DNA from 2 places in the Alkalibacterium sp. s-m-28 genome. Region 1 is predicted to be linked to the other one. Evidence: a T-box and tRNA genes for the amino acid it is inferred to sense, from the RefSeq annotation. Region 1 holds a T-box; the other holds one or more tRNA genes.
The links. The T-box of region 1 lies ahead of leuS (leucine--tRNA ligase). A T-box ahead of a tRNA ligase gene usually reads a tRNA of that ligase, here a tRNA-Leu.
Positions count from the first base shown of each region.

Region 2: it encodes a tRNA-Leu, which carries the amino acid that the T-box ahead of leuS (leucine--tRNA ligase) is inferred to sense. The anticodon was not compared.

Region 1 is NZ_BAAGIQ010000021.1:9,190-19,818, reverse strand. It holds gene ACYQ4S_RS04710 (putative polysaccharide biosynthesis protein) at 1-937, opposite strand, end outside; gene ACYQ4S_RS04705 (ABC transporter ATP-binding protein) at 1,138-2,898, opposite strand; gene leuS (leucine--tRNA ligase) at 2,967-5,384, opposite strand; T-box leader at 5,440-5,650, opposite strand; gene nagE (N-acetylglucosamine-specific PTS transporter subunit IIBC) at 5,695-7,194, opposite strand; gene ACYQ4S_RS04690 (LysM peptidoglycan-binding domain-containing protein) at 7,379-10,629, opposite strand, start outside.
Region 2 is NZ_BAAGIQ010000065.1:449-11,077, forward strand. It holds gene ACYQ4S_RS08715 (CidA/LrgA family protein) at 153-542, shown strand; gene ACYQ4S_RS08720 (LrgB family protein) at 544-1,251, shown strand; gene ACYQ4S_RS08725 (MurR/RpiR family transcriptional regulator) at 2,314-3,168, opposite strand; partial or broken gene ACYQ4S_RS08730 (Gfo/Idh/MocA family oxidoreductase) at 3,361-4,380, shown strand; tRNA gene ACYQ4S_RS08735 (tRNA-Leu) at 4,904-4,987, shown strand; gene ACYQ4S_RS08740 (exonuclease SbcCD subunit D) at 5,204-6,337, shown strand; gene ACYQ4S_RS08745 (AAA family ATPase) at 6,338-9,403, shown strand; gene ACYQ4S_RS08750 (Rid family detoxifying hydrolase) at 9,452-9,844, shown strand; gene ACYQ4S_RS08755 (M20 family metallopeptidase) at 9,910-10,629, shown strand, end outside.

The DNA.
Region 1 (10,629 bases):
TCAGTTTATGTGCATTGGCCTGAGTGATTCCGTAAGTCTGTTCGATCATGCTTTCGCTCATATTTGAAAAGGCAGACATGAGCGGGCCGTATGTGACCTGGTCGACGATTTGAAAGACGATGATTCCAGTCGCAATGATGATGAATGGAATCGACGTTTTAATAATATTTATGATCAGCTCGTTCGGTGAGACTGATACCTCGCCTTTGCTTTCTTCAGGCTCATAGTTGAAGGCTGTCTTCATGCGTTTGAGCACAAATCCTAGATAACCTAGTGAAAAAATTGCTCCCACAAACGCTGCAAAGGTAGAGAATGCAACGGCTGTCACCACTTCACCGGAATTGACCTCTCTGATGACATACACAGTTGACAGGAGGAAAATGATTCGAGCCAGCTGTTCCAGTATTTGAGACACTGCAGACGGCTTCATCGTATTATGTCCTTGGATAAATCCGCGTGTGACACTCTGAGCAGGAATGATGAGTAAAGCCGGAGTCAGTGAGCGCATGACTAGAACGGCTTCAGATGCGCTGGCTGATGGGCTGGCTTCAGCAAGCAGCGGTGCCATTACAAACATGACCAGAGCTGAAACGACTCCAGTGATAGCCATGATTTTGAGACCCTGTTTATATATGGCCTTTGAAACCCCATACTCCCCTAATGCATTATAGTAACTCACCTGTTTGGATATAGCACTCGGTACGCCAGCCGTCGCCAGAGCAAGAAAGAACCCATAAGGCGTATAACCCATCTGGTACAATGCATTCGCTGCATCTCCCGGACCCTGTCCACCCATCCAGGCATACCAGGGAATGATATACAAGGCACCCAATATACGGGAAATCATGCTTCCGGCAGTCATCCAGGCAGTTCCGCTTATCATTCTTTCGTCATGAGACATTTCTTTAGTTAATCCTTTTGTTGCTTCAGAACTCATTCTAGAACCCTCTTTTCACTCGATACCAGCTGGCTGTCACTCCTGTGTGCGCTGGATTCATTTTACCTATCGCTTTTCATAGAAAAAAGGAGCAAAGTGCTCCTTTGTAACAGACTCTATTTTACTGCTTTAAGTGTTTCCGTGCAATCTTTTGAGCGAAAGATAAATATTTTTCATCTCTTTTTCGTTAAACTGTCACATCATTCATCTGCCAGCTGCTGATGAGCAAAGGATCTGTAGAGAGGATGCGTCTTCATCAATTCCTCGTGCCTGCCTATACCAGTCAAACGCCCCTGTTCTATGAACAGAATCTTGTCTGCGTCTACTATCGTACTCAAGCGGTGGGCAATGACGAAAGTGGTCCGCCCGACCATGAGTTTCTTCAATGCACTAGATACTTTTTCCTCAGACTGACTGTCCAGACTGGCTGTCGCCTCATCCATCATCAGGATATTAGGATCCCTTAAAAAGGCACGGGAAATATTGATCCGCTGCCTCTGTCCGCCTGACAATTTCAGACCTCGTTCGCCAACCGGTTCATCAAGCTTGCCCGGAAACTCCTCCACAAATTCTTTAGCATAAGCCATTTCAAGTACTTCCCACAAGCGCTCGTCGGATATGCTGTCGGCATCCGGCAGCCCGTAACAGACATTGGAACGGATGGTTCCAGACATCATCGCATTTTCCTGAGAAACGTACCCGATCTGACTGCGCCATGAACTGAGCGAGATTGTCTCTATAGACACCTCTCCTGCTCGAATCTCTCCACTGTCTGGTGTGTAGAACCGCTCCAGGAGTGCAAAAAGTGTGGATTTCCCTCCACCACTTGGACCAGCAAACGCAACCTTTTCTCCCGGAAGTGCTTCAAAGGAAATGGACTTGAGCACTTCTTTCTCAGATTCATAGGAAAAGCTGACCTGATCAAAAATAATAGGCAGGTCAGCAATGGTTCTGTCTTCTCCCTGTTCTTCAGCTTCCTCTTTTTCTTCTAAAATAGATGAGATGCGGTCTGTTGCACCGGCAGCTTTCTGCATCTGCATGAAGAAGTTCATGAAGGTGATGATCGGAAAAATGATTTGGAACAGATAAAGCAGAAATGCTACCAGCTGACCCGTAGTCATCTGTCCTCTGGCTACGCGTACACCTCCGTAACCGATGACGAACACCATGACCCCCATCATAAGCGTATAGATAAGCGGACCGATGATGGCCATGTATTTACCTTCTTTTAATCCGATGGTGTAAAGTTTTTCAATGTCCTTCTTACCTTTTGACTGTTCATAGCTTTCAGCTGTTGAGGATTTCATCAGTCTGATTTCAGCGATCGTTTGCTGGATCTTTCCGGAAAACGAGGCCGTCTCATCCTGCATCTCTCTGGATACTTTAGCTATTTTCTTTCCTAGAGGACGCGTCAGCATTAGTGCAAGTGGAACTGCCGTCAGCATGACCAAAGTCATCTGCCAGTCCATGAGTACCAAGATAATAAAAATACCAAACAGGGACAGAATCCCGTTGATAAACTGCGGAAAAAAGGACGAGATCAGATTCTGGACGATCGTCGTATCATTCGTGATCCGACTGACCACTTCTCCTGATGCATACTGATCAAAATAGGAAACAGGGAGCTTGATCACTTTATTCCATAAAAAAGAACGCAGACTCGCCACTATCCGTTGACCGATCTTGTGCAGCACATAATTTGAAAATCCATTGAAAATAACCTGAAAAATGAAGATACCTACAATCAGAGCAGCTAGCCACGGTCCAAACTGGTCGAATTCGATGCCATCTATGAACTGCTGAGTGGCGAGTGGAATCATCAGTTGTGTAAAGGTCGTCAGGAGGCTGCCTGCGAGTCCGATTGCAATGAGCCCTTTTGAGATCTTCGTTGACCAGATCAGTTGAGTAAATTTTTTCAGGTCATTTTTTGTTGGAGTTTTCAGGTCGGATGATTTTTGCATAAGCTTTCCTCACTTTATTTTACAGAGAAAAAGGGAAGGACCATACCTTCCCTTTTATCCCCTAACTGTTAATTAGCTACGATGTTGACTAGTTTCCCTGGGACAACTATAACTTTTCGTACGGTCTGTCCTTCCAGCATCTCCTGGATTCTACTGTCTGCAAGCGCCAGTTCTTCAAGTGCGTCTTTCGTTATCGATTTCGACACTTGTGCTTTTGAACGAACCTTTCCGTTGATCTGGAAAACGACCGTTACTTCATCCGTAACCAGTTTAGTTTCATCATATGACGGCCACTCTTCATAGGAAATACTTTCGGAAGCTCCGGTCACTTTCGCCCACAGTTCTTCCGAGACGTGAGGTGCGATCGGTGCCAGCATCTTGATGAATCCTTTGACATAGTCAAGCGGCAGACCTTCTGCTTTATACGCGGCATTGATGAAAACCATCAACTGGGAAATTCCTGTATTGAATTGCAGATTCTCATAATCTTCCGTCACTTTCTTCACAGTCTGATGGAAGACAACCTCTAGAGATTTGTCGTCATAAGTGGTGATGCGGTCTCTGACTTTTCCATCTTCATCGATGAATAGGCGCCAGACACGGTCCAGGAACTTACGTGCGCCTTCCAGTCCGTCTTCACTCCAGGCGATGGCTGCATCCAGAGGTCCCATGAACATTTCATATAGACGCAATGTATCTGCACCGTATTCTTCCACTACGACGTCTGGATTGACAACATTCCCTTTTGACTTGGACATTTTCTCATTGTTTTCTCCCAGGATCATACCTTGGTTGTAAAGTTTCTGGAATGGCTCTTTAGTCGGAACCAGACCTAAATCATAAAGGAATTTGTGCCAGAAGCGAGCATAAAGCAGGTGAAGTACTGCGTGTTCCGCTCCGCCAATATAAAGATCGACAGGCAGCCACTGTTTCAGTTTTTCAGGATCTGCCAGCTGGTCCGGGTTCTTTGGATCGATGAAACGAAGGAAATACCACGAGCTTCCTGCCCACTGCGGCATCGTGTTCGTATCTCTTTTCCCTTTCATACCTGTTTTTTCGTCTACTACATTGACCCAATCTTCAATGACGGCCAACGGTGATTCACCTGTACCGGATGGTCTGATTTCATCCGTTTTAGGCAAGGTTACCGGAAGATCTTCTTCAGGCACTGTGGTTGTCGTGCCATCTTCCCAGTGAATGACAGGAATCGGTTCACCCCAGTAACGCTGGCGGGCGAACAGCCAGTCTCTCAGACGGTAAGTTGTCTTAGACTCTCCGATATTATTATCTTTTAGATAAGCAATGATTGTCGCAATTGCCTCTTCCTGATTCAATCCGTTCAGGATATCAGAGTTGATATGCTCACCGTCACCCGTATAGGCTTCCTTGTCTGTATCTCCACCTTTAATGACTGGACGAATCGTCAGATCGTATTTCTGTGCAAATTCATAATCACGTTCATCATGAGCAGGAACAGCCATGATTGCCCCAGTACCGTATGAAGCCAGGACATAGTCAGCGATCCAGATCGGCATCTCCTCGTTGGTTACAGGGTTGACTGCATAAGCTCCTGTAAAGACACCCGTTTTATTTTTATTCAGATCCGTACGCTCAAGGTCAGATTTCTTGTTTGCCTCAGTGCGGTAAGCATCGACTGCTTCTTTCTGTTCAGCTGAGGTGATCTTGTCGACCAGATCTGATTCCGGTGCAAGAACAGCATAGGTCGCTCCGTAAATCGTATCCGGACGAGTTGTGAAGACAGTGAACGATTCAGCAGAATCCTTGATTCCGAAAGTGATTTCAGCTCCTTCAGACTTACCGATCCAGTTACGCTGCATGTCCTTGATGTGTTCTGGCCAGTCCACTTCTTCCAGATCGTCCAGCAGACGATCTGCGTATGCCGTAATCTTAAGCATCCACTGCTTCATCGGTTTACGGTAGACTGGATGTCCTCCACGTTCGGATTTTCCGTCAATGACTTCCTCATTTGCAAGAACGGTACCAAGTGCCGGGCACCAGTTGACAGGGACTTCCGCTTCATAAGCCAAGTCTTTTTCAACCAGCTTCGTAAAAATCCATTGCGTCCATTTATAGTAGTCAGGATCTGTCGTATTGATTTCACGGTCCCAGTCATAACTGAAACCAAGCGACTTGATCTGACGCTTGAAAGTCTGAATGTTCTGTTCAGTAAACTCTGCCGGATCATTTCCGGTATCCAGTGCATACTGCTCAGCCGGAAGACCGAAGGCATCCCATCCCATCGGATGAAGCACATTGAAGCCCTGCGCACGCTTCATGCGTGAAATAATATCTGTTGCCGTGTATCCTTCTGGATGCCCGACATGAAGCCCCTGACCTGATGGGTAAGGAAACATATCAAGTGCATAAAAGTTATCCTTGTTCTTATCTTCAGTGGTTCTGAACGTCTGGTTCTTTTCCCAGACAGCCTGCCACTTCTGTTCGATCGTCTTATGGTTGAATGACATACAATTCTCTCCTTTAAATTAAAAAATGCCCTATGAATAACAGACGAGCTGTTACTCATAGGGCGTTAATGATCGCGGTACCACCTATGTTTACTGTTTTACATGAAGTAAAACAGCCTCCAGTCCTTAACGCGGAAAACGGCAGCGGGTACTTGATTCCCCGAGGCAACTTGTCAGGCGAGTTCAGCTGTCTTTCTGTGTATTTTCACCACCCATACACTCTCTGGAAGAAAGAGACACTTACTACTCCTGTGCACTGTTTTTCTTATCTTTCCACTTATTCTACCAAAGCCTCAGGGAATGCGCAATCTTATTTTAATTTTTCCATTTCGTTCGCTACGAATTCCACATCCGTTCCGACAACGACCTGCATGGTGTTTCGACCTGTTTTTCTCAGTCCTGGTACGTTTGCCTGCTTGATTCTATTTTCGTTTACCTTGTTCATGTCGTTTATCTCCAGCCTCAGGCGTGTAGCACAATAGTCCAGAGAGGCAATATTATCCTGACCACCCAGGCCGTCGAGAATGATTTCCGCCTTTCTCCGATACTCATTGTCGTCAGCAGACAAGGCAGGATCTCTGTCTCTCCCCTGGTTGGCTGTCGGCGCGGCAGGAGGTGTCGGTCCTTCTGATACTTCTCCTTCATCAAGTGCCACTTCTTCTCCTCTACCTGGGGTTTTCAGATTGAATGTTTTTATGGCCCAAAGGAAAGCGAAATAATAGATGACCGCAAATACTAGTCCCTGAACGATCAGCATATACGGCTGATTGGCCATCGGCAGCCTGAAGCTGAGTACGCCATCGACAAACCCTGCACTGAAACCGAAGCCGGCTGTCCAGTTAAATGTCGCCGCAATAAACATAGAAAGACCTGTCAGCAGGGCATGTATTACAAATAACAAAGGTGCGACGAACATGAAGGCAAACTCCAACGGTTCTGTCACGCCTGTAAAGAACGTTGCAAATCCTGCGGCCAGCATCAATGAGCCGACCCGTTTCTTCTGGTCTGAATCAGCCATCTGATACATAGCCAGACCACCGGCAGGCAGTCCGAACATCATGACAGGGAAATAACCGGCCTGGTACATGCCTGTCACCCCCACTACTCCTGTTCCTTCCCAGAAATTCTGAATGTCATTAATTCCAATCAGATCGAACCAGAATACTGCATTTAAAGCATGGTGAAGACCCGTCGGAATCAGCAGCCTGTTAAAGAACCCATATAACCCGGCTCCAAAGGCTCCCAGACCACTGATGAATGTTCCAAAGTCAACGAGCAGACCGAAGACTGGTGGCCAGACAAACATCAGTATACCTGACAAGACTAGTGAGGCTACTGCAGTGATAATCGGCGGAAGACGTCTTCCACTGAAAAATGCCAGAGCTTGAGGAAGCTTGACTCCACTGAATTTATTATAAATGACCGCTGCAATAATACCGACAAGGATACCGATAAACTGCGTTTCGATACTGTCGAAAGCCATGTTCACTTCTTCCACATCGATCTGCTGAAGCTGAGCGACGGTATCCGGACTAAGCATGGTCGTTGTCACAAGCCAGCCGACCAGACCGCTCAGAGCAGCCGACCCGTTCTTGTCCCTGGACATGCCTAAGGCTACCCCTATCGCAAACAGTATACCCATGTTATTGATAAGGGATGCTCCTGCGCTGATCAGGAAAGCCGCAATCTGGCTTTCTCCACCCCAACCGCTCGGATCGATCCAATACCCGATACCCATCAGAATAGCTGCTGCAGGTAAGACCGCCACAGGCAGCATCAAGGATCGGCCTATACGTTGTAGATACTTCATTTGTCCCACTCCTTTTTACAGTGATCACCTTCTTTAAAAGGATGATAAATGCTTCGGAAATGATTAAAGAAGATGTCGCTTTCATTATATAGTAAGCTCTATCATTTAGCAACAAAATATATAACATAATATTTAAAAACCCCTTTTCACAGGGGCTTTTTCGGCCCGTGAAAAGGGGTACATGTTACTTGGCTGTCCTCAATTGCTGATTGACAAAGATAAGGTCTGTAGTTAGATTGTTCATTTCTTTCAGTTCCCGTACAGTCAGTTTGTACTCTCTTGCAATATGAGACAATGTTTCTCCAGCAGAAACAGTATGGACTGACTGAGTGGGCTGAGGAGCCGTCTCGCTTGTCTGCTCACCGCGCACTACTAATGTCTGACCAACGAAAATAATGTCACTCGTCAGGTTGTTCCACTCTCTCAGCTGACTGATCGTCACGTTCTGAGCTCTCGCTATAGCTGAAAGGGTGTCACCTGCCTTAATCACATAGGAGCGGTCATTAGGTCTGGACTGATTATTTGCTGGCGCTGGTGTCTGAACAGTCGGCGTGCTGACAGAAGTTGATCCTCCTGTACGTAAGGTCTGGCCGACAAAGATGCGGTCCGCATTAGTCAGATTGTTCAGCTCACGTAACTGATTCACTGTGGTCTGGAACTCTCGAGCAATGTGTGAGAGTGTATCTCCAGCTTTTACCGTGTATGTGCCTCCCTGATTCTGATTTCCAGCAGGCGAGGTTGGTGCAGTAGAATCAGTTGAGCCTTTAATCGTCAGTTTCTGACCGACAGATAGGCGGTCTGCGTTTTCAATCGCATTCCATTCTCTTAACTGAGCAACGGTCGTCTTGAACTGACGGGCAATGCCACTTAAGGTATCTCCCGATTTTACCGTATAAATTGTGCTGACTGTCTTATCATTATCCTGAACAGGTGCAGCAGGTGTCTGAGTCACAGGTTGTGACTGCTGTGTGCCACTTACCTTGAGGACCTGACCAACTGACAGACGGTTACTATCAGTCAGACTGTTAAGCTGGCTCAGTGCACTCACCGTAGTGCCGTGTGTACGGGCAATCTGACTTAACGTATCTCCTGCCTTGACGACATAGTCCCATACAGCAGGTGACGGACTGGTCTGGTTCTCTGGACGAGTGTTCTGATCCTGAGCTGTCCCGTTGACAGTCAGACGCTGGCCGACAAAAATACGGTCACTGGTCAGCTTGTTGTCAGACATCAGGCGTGAGACAGTCGTCTGGTGATCTCTTGCGATTCTACTCAATGTATCACCGCTTACGACTGTATAAGTAGTCGCCGCAGTCGGTTTCTCAGGCTGCTGAGGTGCGGGCACAGTCGGTGTATCATCAGATGGAACCAGCAGCTGCTGACCTATTCTGATTAGATCACTGTTCAGCTTATTCAACGTTCTAAGCTGAGCGACAGTTGTCTTGTACGTTCTGGCTATTCCTGATAGTGTATCTCCAGATTTAACCGTATATGATGTAGTACCTTTTTCGGGAACCGCAGCATCCGGACTCGGTGCAGGTACAGTGCTTTCTCCCTGTCCAGATGTTCCTGGTACAAGCAGAACCTGCCCGACATAAATGGTATCTGACAGGAGCTTGTTCGCAGATTTCAAAGCAGCGACAGTTGTATTATGTGTACGGGCCAGTTGAGACAGCGTGTCTCCTCTTTGGACCGTAACAGACTTGCTCTGAGTATCAGACTGACTGACTGGCGGAGTCACTGGTACAGTTTCTGCTGCTTTACCCGGTATCGTCAAACGCTGATTGATGAAAATCAGATCTCCACTTAAATTGTTTGTTTCTCTGATCGCCTGAACTGTCGTACTGAATTCTCGGGCAATCTTGGTTAAGGTATCTCCCCTTACAACCGTATAGATTCCACTTCCAGTTTCCGGTCTGATCGCATCAGGAGCTGGTGTTTCACCCTGGTTACCGGAGTCTTCAGGCTTGGAGGTATCTGGTTTCGCTTCTTCTTTTGGCTGTTCTGGCGCAGGTTGCGCTGTTTCAAGTTTAGGCACGGTCAGTTTCTGATTCACGAAAATCAAGTCACTGCTCAGATTATTCGCTGTCTTCAAAGCCTGAACCGTCGTTTTAAAGTCACGTGCGATTTTGCTTAACGTATCTCCTCTAACGACAGTATAAGTCGTGGTTTCCTTAAATGGATTTGAAGGATTGGATGGAGCCGGATTGGATGGTACAGGCGTAGGTCTGTTGCCTCCAGAGACTGGTACATCAAATCGTGTCAGATCATAAAGCTGGATCAGATTGTTCAACTTATTCGCATAAGTCGGATCCGTTGCATACCTTCCCTGCAGCCATGCCGTTGCATCACGATAGCTGTTTGTTCTTTCGACCCATGTCCCGGAATAGAACTGTGGATTCCAGCTCGTCCCGTTTCTTAGCAGACGTGCATAGTCCTGCAGTGATTCTACATAACTCGGATACTTTTTGAAGTGATCGGTTATCGTGATCCATCCAGTATGTGAATAATATTCTCTCGTCTGCATGGCTACTGACTGACCATTGTAGCTTCCTTTAATTCCAAATAGATTGTGGTTCGGCGGTGCAGACAGGCTGCTTCGTCCAAAGCCTGATTCAAGACTGGCCTGGGCTATCATGACAGACGCATACAAGCCATTTTTAGATGCAATCTCCTGAGCAAATCCAGCAATCTGATTGATAAATGCTGCAGGCGTGTTTGTCTGATGCAGGTTCCCAGGATTAGATGAATTTGACGGCTGACTGCTCTTCGCCTGGGCAACCCCTGCTTCATTGATGGCTAGAACTTGTCCCACAGACAGACGGTTGATGTTAGTCAGATTATTCAGACTGGCGAGCTTAGCAGTTGTCGTATTATATGTCTGAGCAATACGGTTCAGCGTGTCGCCGGACTTGACGACATATACAATCGCTGTTTCAGGTGCAGGCGTGTTTGTCTGATGCAGGTTCCCAGGATTAGATGAATTTGACGGCTGACTGTTCTTCGCCTGGGCAACCCCTGCTTCATTGATGGCTAGAACTTGTCCCACAGACAGAAGGTTGATGTTAGTCAGATTATTCAGACTGGCGAGCTTAGCAGTTGTCGTATTATATGTCTGAGCAATACGGTTCAGCGTGTCGCCGGACTTGACGACATATACGATCGCTTCTTCAGGTGCAGGAGCTGTTTCTTTTAAATTAGTCTTCGGTGCTTCAGTTTTTGGTGTTTCGGTTTTAGAAGTCTCTGGTTCTAGTTTGTCAGTTACTGGAGTCTCTAATACCGGATTTTCTACTTCCGCCTCTTCTGCTACAGTTTCAGCCGGAGACTCGGAATCCTGGTCCTGAACGGTACTTTCAGATAAATCCTCAGCAGCAAGTTTTCCACCTGCTTCTTCAGTAGTTTCAGATAATTCATCCTGTTCAGTTGAATCATCTG
Region 2 (10,629 bases), on a different contig from region 1:
GCTTGACTGGATAAGTTTCAATGCAACCGATTCTATCATTTAACTGATAATTAATATTTCATGTTAAATATTGAACGATCACGCTTTCATTTCTTTTCAAACTTACTTTTTTGCTTTAGAATAAACCATGAGTTGAACGAGGAGGAATAAAGATGAAGCAATTAAAACAGCTTTTCTGGATTTTTTTATTTTCATTTATAGGAGAATTTTTGTCGTTAGTTAGCCCAGTGGCTATTCCTGGAAGCGTGATTGGAATGGTCCTGTTATTTATTGCGCTTCATTTCAAATGGATCAAGTTGAAACAAGTTGAAGAAGTCGGCAACTGGGTGACTGACAATATGGCGATTTTTTTCGTGCCTGCAGGAGTTGGACTGATGACGAATTTCGGTATACTAGGGGACATCTGGTGGCAGCTCCTGGTAACAATTTTTATCACGACAACGCTGATGATTGCATTTGTAGCACTAGTCGTTCAGTGGCTTAAGCGGAGAAAAGATGAGAAAACTGAACAGCAAGCCGGATTCAATAAGGAGCTGATTTGATATGATGGATATTTTATCGACCAACCCGTTTTTTGGATTATTTCTGACCTTTTTCTTTTTCCTTCTAGGGACGATATTTCATAGAAGATGGCCTGGAAACCCATTATTTAATCCGCTGATTTTTTCCATCACCTGCATCATTATTCTCTTGCTTGTGACTGGAATTCCTTATGAGCAATACAATGAAGGCGGTCAATTCATTAATTTGTGGATCACACCGGCTACCGTCGCATTGGCTATTAAGCTAGAAAAGAACTTTATCTATTTGAAGACCTACTACACAGCAATTTTATCCGGAATCGCTCTTGGTGTATTGTTTCACACGGCTATCTTGGTTATTGTCAGTATCCTGTTTCAGTTCAATCAAGAACTGGTGGCGACCCTGTTTCCGAAATCAATCACAACGCCGATTGCATTGGGTGTGTCTGAATCACTTGGCGGCATCGTTTCGTTAACAGTAGCCATCGTCGTATTCACAGGAGTGCTCGGAACGGTTGTCGGCCCTCCGATCTTCGCCTTATTGAAGATAAACGACCCGGTTGCTCAAGGAGTAGCTCTGGGATCAGGCTCGCATGCGATGGGTACGGCTAAAGCTATCGAATTAGGCGATGTGCAGGCCGCTATGTCTGGACTGTCCATCGTCTTGACTGGTATCGTCGTGGTTATTTTGGCCCCATTCGTTATGGGATTTGTGGGCGTTTTGTTTTAGTCTTTGAAGAGTACAAAGGCAGCATGGATAATCAGAAGTCACGCAATACTAGTACTAGCTCGAGAAGATTGAAATAAATGAGTGGGATGAAAGATTCCGTGAGCGTCCAACTCAGGTGTTGAGGGACAGTCGAGTGGTCAGAAAGATTCCGTGAGCGCCCAACTCAGTTGTCGAAGGACAGTCGAGTGGTCGGAAAGACTCCGTGAGCGTCCAACTCAGGTGTTTAAGGACAGTCGAGTGGTCGGAAAGATTCCGTGAGCGCCCAACTCAGGTGTTGAAGGATAGTCGAGTGGTCAGAAAGATTCCGTGAGCGTCCAACTCAGGTGTTGAAGAACAGTCGAGTGGTCAGAAAGATTCCGGGAGCGTCCAACTCAGGTGTTGAAGAACAGTCGAGTGGTCAGAAAGATTCCGTGAGCGCCCAACTCAGTTGTTGAAGGACAGTCGAGTGGTCAGAAAGACTCCGTGAGCGTCCAACTCAGGTGTCGAGGGACAGTCGAGTGGGCCGAAAGATCCTGTGAGCGTCCAACTCAGGTGTTGAGGGACAGCCGAGTGGGCAGAAAGACTCCGAGAGCGCCCAACTCAGTTGTCGAAGGACAGTCGAGTGGTCGGAAAGACTCTGTGAGCGCCCAACTTAGGTGTCGAAGGACAGCCGAGTGGTCAGAAAGATTCCGTGAGCGTCCAACTCAGGTGTTGAAGGACAGCCGAGTGGTCGGAAAGACTCCGTGAGCGTCCAACTCAGTTGGTGGTCAAGAGATATTCAAGACAAATCAACTTTCCGTTTGATCCGCTAACTGAGTGATATCTTACTACGCGGCGGAGCAAAAGGGTTAGTCAGTAACCGGTCATTCGGCGGCTTCCGACGACTGTCGGAAGCTTCATCATTGAAAAAGAGCAGTTGAGCGCTAGATTTAATTATCCGCTCAACTGCTTTTGATTTATTCCGACTCTTTCAAGTGGTCACTTTTTCTCGTCTTCACGACCATTCGTTCCTGAGCAGTTGTGATCCGTTCAAGTGATCTAGATATGCTCCTGATAAGAATCAATTAGTAAATTACAGCAAAATTAAAACCGCTCATCCAGAAACAGGGTCTCGGATGAGATGCGCTTGGACTGGTTCTTGTCGTAATTTGACACGAACAGACAGCCGTACAAGGTGTTCAGCACATAATCAATCGCTGTCTGTGACGAGAAAGTCGAGAGCTTGACTGACTGGCTTTCGCTTTCAGCCACTGGAAGAATCAAGTCCCCGAGTGATGCGATATGTGAAGACGGACTACCCGTTATCACAATAATCGTCGCTCCGTTCTGCTTGAGCAGTTGGGTGATGTAATAGTTATTCTTACTTTCTCCACTATAGGAAATCACGATGGCGCAGTCACCTTGCTTGAAATTTGTTGCGAGGTGGCGGTTTTCTCCAGGCAAAGCGGCCATGTGAACAGAACGGTTGATTTTCATCAGCTTATTCTGGAAATTCAAGGCAGGCAGATAGGTATCGCCGTAAGCAAATACCCCGATTTTATCAGCTTGAAGCAGAAGTTCCACAGCCTGTTCAAGTTTATCAGGTGAGAGTAGCTGACTCGTCTGATTAAGAGAGTCAGTGAACAGCTCGAGGATTTTCTTCTGAATCTCTCCGTATGAATCGTCATCGGTAAAAGGAAAATCAGGGTCCACATTCGATATGGCATTGTATTCCTTCTGCAGCTCAGCAGACCACTTGATTTTGAAATCCTTGAAGCCTCTCAGACCGATTTTCCGGCAGAGTCTGACCACAGTTGAAGGTGAGGTATAAGTCAGTTCCGAAAGAGCCTGGATCGATAAATTCAAAACATCCTCCTTGTTGGTAATTATGTACCGAGCGACTGCTTTTTCCGATGCATTGAACTGTTCGTCGTGTTTCAGATCTGTTAATAATGACATGCGATCCACCTCCTAAAACTAAGTGTACATAAAAGACAGCAATCTAACCAGTTTTTGGGTAATTTATTTCAGTAAACAACCAATTCTAACAGACTTTTCTGAAAAAACTGCCCATTTAACTAAGTCAATTTACAGAAGGAAGCCAACGTGATTAAATAGTAAGTGAGATGACAACACATTAGGAGGAAGCATATGTTAACTATTGCCTACATCGGAAACGGGAAGAGTGCGAACCGCTATCATATCCCTTTTTCAAGTCTGGTCGACACGATTAAGATAAAGAAAATTCTCTCGAGAGGGGATAGGCCTGACTGGGACGCTGTCGAAGGGGTGACTTACGTTAAGGAGAGTGAAGAGATCTGGAATGATCCGGATATCGACCTAGTGGTTCTGTCGACTCCGCCGCATACCCATTACCCTCTGGCTAAAGAGGGGCTGGAAAACGGGAAGAACGTACTGGTCGAGAAACCTTTTACCGAAACATCTGACCAGGCTAAGGAGCTGTTTGCTCTGGCAGAAGAGAATGGCTTGTTTATCCAATGCTATCAGAACCGCCGTTTCGACTCGGATTTTCTGACTGTCCAGAAAGTAATCGAAAGCGGAAAAATTGGAGATGTTCTGGAAGTGGAGATGCATTTCGATTATTTCCGTCCTGAAGTGCCTGAGCAGACTGACCACTTCGATCCCATGGAAAGTTTCCTGTATACCCATGCCTGCCATACCGTCGATCAGGTTCTGTCTTACTTTGGAAATCCTCAGGATATTCAATATGATGTCCGTCAGCTTCTGGGAGAAGGACGAATGAACGATTATTTCGACCTGGATTTCTTTTATGACGACAACCTTAAAGTATCCGTCAAGTCGAGCTACTTCCGTCTGAAAGAACGCCCAAGTTTCGTGGTCTATGGCACAAAAGGAACATTCATCAAGGAATCAAAAGACCGTCAGGAAGAACATCTGAAGCTGTTTTATATGCCGACAAACGAGGATTTTGGCCTGGATCTGCCGGAACATTACGGCACGCTATATTATATGTCTGGAGATGGCCAGTATCATGAGGAAAAAGTCGTCTCGGAAAAAGGGAGCTACAGCTATTTCTACGAAGCGCTCTACGAAACACTTGTAAATGGAAAAGAGTAGCTGGTTAAAGATTATGAAACCATTCGTCAGATTGAGATTCTTGAAGAAGGTATCAGACAGATGAAAAAATAGTCTGAAAGGAAGTTTTCTCAGTTCTTATGATTCTGTTACAGAAAGTACGAACCAGCAAGGATAAAAAATAAGAAATAAAGAGTGGGCAGTGGAGAAGAAGGCTCGAGAAAATAATTGATACCAAGTCCTATACAAATGAGAAGCAATAATACAACCAGCTGTTTTTTGTATAGAAGACAAATCCTCCAATGAATATTTCCCGGTCACTCTTCCTCCAAACTTCATTACGTTGGGCTGTTGGAAGAGTGAGCGGGCCATTATACACAGCGACTATGAAGTCGGAATTTGTCTGATAACTTTTATCTGCCATCCAATGTGTCAGCTTGTTCATCAACCGAAGTTCTTTTCCTTCTCTTATCCATCCAAAAAAACATAAATAACATACAGCTGTAAATAAACCTTCCCCGAATCAGCTCTTAAAGGAAAACGCCGTGATAGGGCTCAGCCGGGTTAGAAAGTTTATTCGCGGCATGAAAAAAGTATTAACAGAATCTGAGGGATGTGCTATACTAATGAATGTTCCGGCTAGGTGGTGGAATGGTAGACACGCCAGACTCAGAATCTGGTGAGCGTAACGCTCGTGAGGGTTCAACTCCCTTCCTGGCCATAATTTGATACGACTGGATTTTCAGAAAGACTGACGGGTACCCTCAAGGATAGAAGGTGCGCGCTTTTTTTTGTTTCAATTTTATTGGAAATCCATTGTCAGCAGACATATTTAGAACGGACTGCCGGACTGTCCTATTTAGTCTGTGCCAGTTTTCTGATAAAATACAAGTCAAAGATAAGACGTGAAACGTACGGAAAGAAGGAGAGGTAAGGCATGAGAATTTTACATACTGCGGACTGGCACATTGGAAAAATCGTCAATGAGTTTTCGATGCTTGAAGAACAGGCTGATGTTCTGCACCGACTGGTCGATGAGGTCAAGGAACTGGATGTCGATGTCCTGATCATGGCGGGTGACTTGTATGACCGGGCGATTCCCCCTAAAGAAGCGGTCATTCTGGCTACGGAGATTTTCACCCGCCTGATTCGCGAAGCGGGGATACCGGTCCTGGCTATTGCGGGGAATCATGACAGCAATGAACGGCTGGAATACGGTGCGGAACTGCTTTCGACCAGTGAGCTCTTTATCGAAGGCACACTCAAAACAGACATCCGTAAAGTCACAGTCAAGGGGGCCAATTTCTACCTCCTGCCGTTTGCGGATCATGTCGCCGTTCGAAAACTGCTGGGTAATGATGAGATCAAGGATCTTCAGGATGCGACACGCGTTCAGATCGAATCGATTAAAGAGAAGATGAACCCGGATGAGCTGAATATTCTAATTGCCCACGGATATGTAGTGAACGGGGGAAAAGAGTCGGTGGAAGATTCCGATTCCGAACGTCCGTTAAGCATTGGGACAGCAGAATATGTTGATGTCAATTTGTTCGATGCCTTCGACTACGTTGCACTTGGCCATTTGCATAAAGCTCAGAAGGTCAAATCAGACCGGGTACGGTACAGTGGCTCACCTGTGAAGTATTCTAAATCAGAAGCCAGACATAAGAAACAGCACCTGCTGGTCGATCTGGAGAAAGACACGATCGATGTTCAGACGATTTTGACCAATCCTAAACGGGACTTGCGTGTGATCAGAGGCTTCTTTGACGAGTTGATGCAGGATGAGTCAGAAGATTACATTTTCTTCGAGCTGGAAGATAAAGGCTATGTCATGGATGCGATGCATCAGCTGAGACGACGCTACCCTTATGCGATGGGGCTTGAATATTTATCCAAAAAAGACAGGCAGTCCAAAGAAACGACACGTACCCATCAGCTGGCCGACAAGAAGGATGTCCTGGAACTCTTCAGTGATTTTTACGAGAATTTCAAGGACGAACCGCTGGATGACGAGCGAAGACAAGTAGTTAATGGCGTCTGGGAAGACGTTCAGAGAGGTGGAGAGTAGATGCGTCCATTAAAACTCAAAATGAGCGCCTTTGGACCCTACAAAGGCGAAGTCGAGATTGATTTTACGGCGTTCAATCAGTCTGCTCTCTTTCTGGTCAGCGGACCGACGGGGGCAGGGAAAACGACGATTTTCGATGCGATTGCCTATGCCCTGTTTGACAAGCCGTCAAAAGATGGCCGTGAAAAAGATACATATAAATCCGATCATGCGAAAGATACAGATCTCTGTTACGTAGAGCTGGAGTTTGAACTGGGACAGAAGCGGTATTCCGTCAGACGGGAGCCGAATCAGATAGGACCAGGAACGCGGACAAAAACTAAGCAGATCGCAGCAAGCGTGGCGTTTCACAATGGAGATCAGGTCACCACTAAAATCAATGAAGCCAACAAAGAAATCGAGGCGCTTCTGGGGCTGACTCATGACCAGTTCAGACAAATCGTCATGCTGCCGCAAGGGGATTTCCGGCGTATGCTTGACTCGAACAGTGCGGACAAGGAAAAGATTTTCCGTAATATTTTCCAGACGGATCAGTTCGAAGCCTTTCAGGAGAAACTCAAAGAACAGGCTAAAGAGCTGAAACAAGAACGGGACGGCTATGCTCAGGCAGTCAGTCTGGCTTTTCAGTCGATCGAAACCAAAGAAAATCAGACTCTTGAAAAAGCCATTGACCAGTTCGACATTCCAGCTGTTCTGGAAGAGACAGCTAAATTGATTGATGCAGATTCGAAACACCTCACTGAACTTAAAGAGACAATCGGAAGCCTTCAGGAAGAGAAGACAGCTACTGAGCGACTGATTGAATACCTTGAGAAGAAGACAGCTCTTGATAAAGAAAAAATCGAGCTGGATGCGACTGAAAAAGTAGTGGCGGATTACAAGGAACAGCTAGCTAAAAACGATGAAGCACAAAAACTTGTAGAGGCTAAAAAGAGAGAACAGGATCTGGCCCAGGAGTTAAAAGACGAACAGACAAAGCGGAACGACTTGTCTGAAAAGCAGAAGAGTTTGACCGATTCTCTTGCTGAAGCGGAAAAACAGAAGGACCTGATTCAAGACGAACTGGGTAAGCTGGATCGTGTCAGAGAAGCGATTCAGACACTGAAAAAAGAGCTGGAACGCATGACCGAAGTGGAGAAGACAGAAGAAGCAATCAGTCAGGCAGAAAAACAGCTGAAGGAAAACCGCTTAAGACAGGCTTCGATTAAAGAAAAAATGGAAGCAGTCAAGCAGGCTGTCCAGTCGCAGCAAAATGAGCTGAAGGAACTTCAACACATCAAAAGCAGTTTTCCAGATAGTTATGATCGAATCGGCAAGCTGAAAGATAAAAAATCAGAAGCCATGCAGAGACTCGAAAAACTGAAGGAACTGTGCGATTTGAGAAAAGAAGGTGCTGAAGTTAAGCAGGTCTTTTCAAAAGCCAACAAGGACCTCAAGCAAGCAACAGAAAGTCTGGATGAAGCCAAGTCAGCGTATTACAGCAATATTGCCGTAGTCCTGGCAGGAGATCTTGAAGAGAACGAACCTTGTCCGGTCTGCGGTGGGACGGATCATCCTCGAAAAGCTCACGCAGCAGTTGATTCAGTATCCAAAGACGACGTCGACCGTCTGGAGAAAGTTAAAGCTGAAGCCGAAGCCCACTATAATCGGATCGGTGTTCATCTGCAGCAGCTCTCTGAAGCCGTCGGTAGGCGGTGCAAGGAACTGGGCATTGAACATACGGACGCGGATGAAGCGTTTGGACAGACGAAGAAAAGCTGTCGTGAACTGACAGACGAACTGAATAAGCTGGAACAAGACCTTAAGCAGAAACAAAAGCGGGTGGAAGCAGAAGGCAAGCTGACTGAAAAACTGGAGGCTCTTCAAAAAGAAGAACGTGATCTGTCAGAAGTACGCGTTCAGCTGACGTCAGACGAACAGCATATGACTAGGCGGATTGGTGAGCTGAGTGAGTTATGCAGCGAACTGAAAGCATCTGTGTCCTATGACTCCGAGAAACAAGTCAAAGAGGCTATAGCAGAAAAAGAAGCGCTGATCAGAAAAACTGAGCAGGCGGCTTCAGATAATCAGTCCCTTGTCCAGGACTTAAGCAGTAAACAGTCGGCTAATAAGCAGGCAATCAAACTGACCGAGGAAAGCATCAATAAGCTGACTGACAAACATTCAGAAGCAAGGGCCCACTTTGAACATAGACTTCAAGAAAGTAAGCTGGACGATAGCTTCGAGTCCCTCGTTCTGGAACACGAGACAGCTGACAAGATGCAGCGAGCGATCAATGATTATGAGAAAGCTAGACACAGCCTGACTGTTCAAATGAAAGAAGTCCAGGCGCATCTAGATAAGGAAGACAAGCTTCTGCCGGTTGAGGCATACCGTGATCAGTGCAAGTCAATTATTGAAAGGTTGCCGGAGCTGGAAGAAAGCCGAGATGACCTGGTCAAAACAGTAAATCAGAATCAGCGGGCGGTCGAAACGATTACCATTCATCAGGGCAAGAGCGATGAACTGGAAAAAGACTACCGGATCTATAGTGAGCTGGCCATGATGGCAGGCGGTACAAGTAATGAAACGGACCGGATCTCATTCGAACGGTATGTCCTCGGGATTTACTTCGACGAAATTCTGATCGCTGCCAACGAACGCTTTAGCGAAATGACCAATAACCGCTATGAGCTGCAGAGAAAGATGGATGCGGCCAAAGGAAATAAACCCAAAGGGCTGGATATGGACGTGTTCGACTACGAAACAGGCAAAGTGAGAGGGGTCAACACGCTTTCCGGTGGGGAATCGTTTAAAGCCTCTCTTGCACTGGCTCTGGGACTCAGCGACGTGATCCAAAGTCAGAGCGGCGGGGTCAGTGTCGACACCCTCTTTATTGATGAAGGATTCGGGACGCTGGATTCCGATTCTCTGGACAAAGCCATCGAAACATTGCTCGATTTGCAGGAACGCGGCAGACTAGTGGGAATCATTTCTCACGTGGATGAACTGAAAACCCGAATCCCTTCTCATATTATTGTCGAACGGACGACTGCCGGAAGCCAGGTCAGTGTCCAGACAGTATAGTAAAAGTTTAGATCTATCATATTAAACCAACTAAAAGGAGACTTACTCATGACAACATTAGACAAACACATTTTAAACTCTAAAAAGGCACCAGCAGCAATCGGACCATACTCACAGGCGGTCGTATTCGGAAATACCGTGTACGTTTCGGGTCAGCTGCCGATCGATGCGGAAGCAGGAAAAATCACAGCTGAAACAGCCAAGGAACAGACAAGACAATCATTGAAAAACATTGAGTATATCCTGGCAGAAGAAAACCTGACGCTTTCTGATGTCCTGAAAGTCACTGTTCTTCTAAGCGATATTTCCAACTTCCAGGACATGAACGAGGTATACGCAGAATTTTTCAAAGAGCCTTTCCCAGCACGCGTTGCTTATGAAGTAGCAGCCCTTCCAGCTGGCGCATTAGTTGAAATCGACGTTATTGCAGGAAAAAGTTGATTTGTGATTACTAGAGATATTAAGTATATTAGTCTGAAAAAGACGAACAGTAGAGGATGAAACCGATGAGTGAGCAATACAATGAAAAAATTGATTCAATCATTAAAGAGTTGAGACCGGAACTTCAGGAGCTGAGCGAGTATATCTATGCTAATCCTGAACTGGGTCACGAAGAGTTTCTGTCATCAAAGGCCCATGTGGAACTGCTTGAAGAACATGGGTTTGATGTTGAATACCCTTATCTGGGAATCGGTACAGCCTTCAGAGCGATTTATAAAGGAGAAAAAGAAGGACCAACCCTTGCCTACTTGTCTGAATATGATGCCCTTCCTGGTATCGGACATGGTTGTGGGCATAATCTGCTCGGGGCGACCGATACTGGGGCGGGACTAGTCTTGTCCAAACTGGTTGATGAGGTAGGTGGGACAGTGGTTGTCCTGGGGACCCCGGCAGAGGAAACGAACGGAGATAAAGTGACCATGGCAGATGCGGGAACCTTTGACGATGTAGATGTTGCATTCTGTACTCACCCATCTGACAGTTATCAGGCCAGTGGCACGTCCATGGCCATGGAAGCCATTGAGTTCAGATTCTATGGACAGACCGCTCATGCAGCTGCCTCACCTTTCGAGGGAAAAAATGCCCTTGATGCCTGCATCAACTTCTTCAATAATGTCAGTTCACTCCGCCAGCAGATTCACCCGAGCGCACGCGTTCATGGTGTCATCAAAGAAGGCGGAGAGGCAGCGAACGTGATTCCGGACTACACGAGAGCCGAGTTTTAC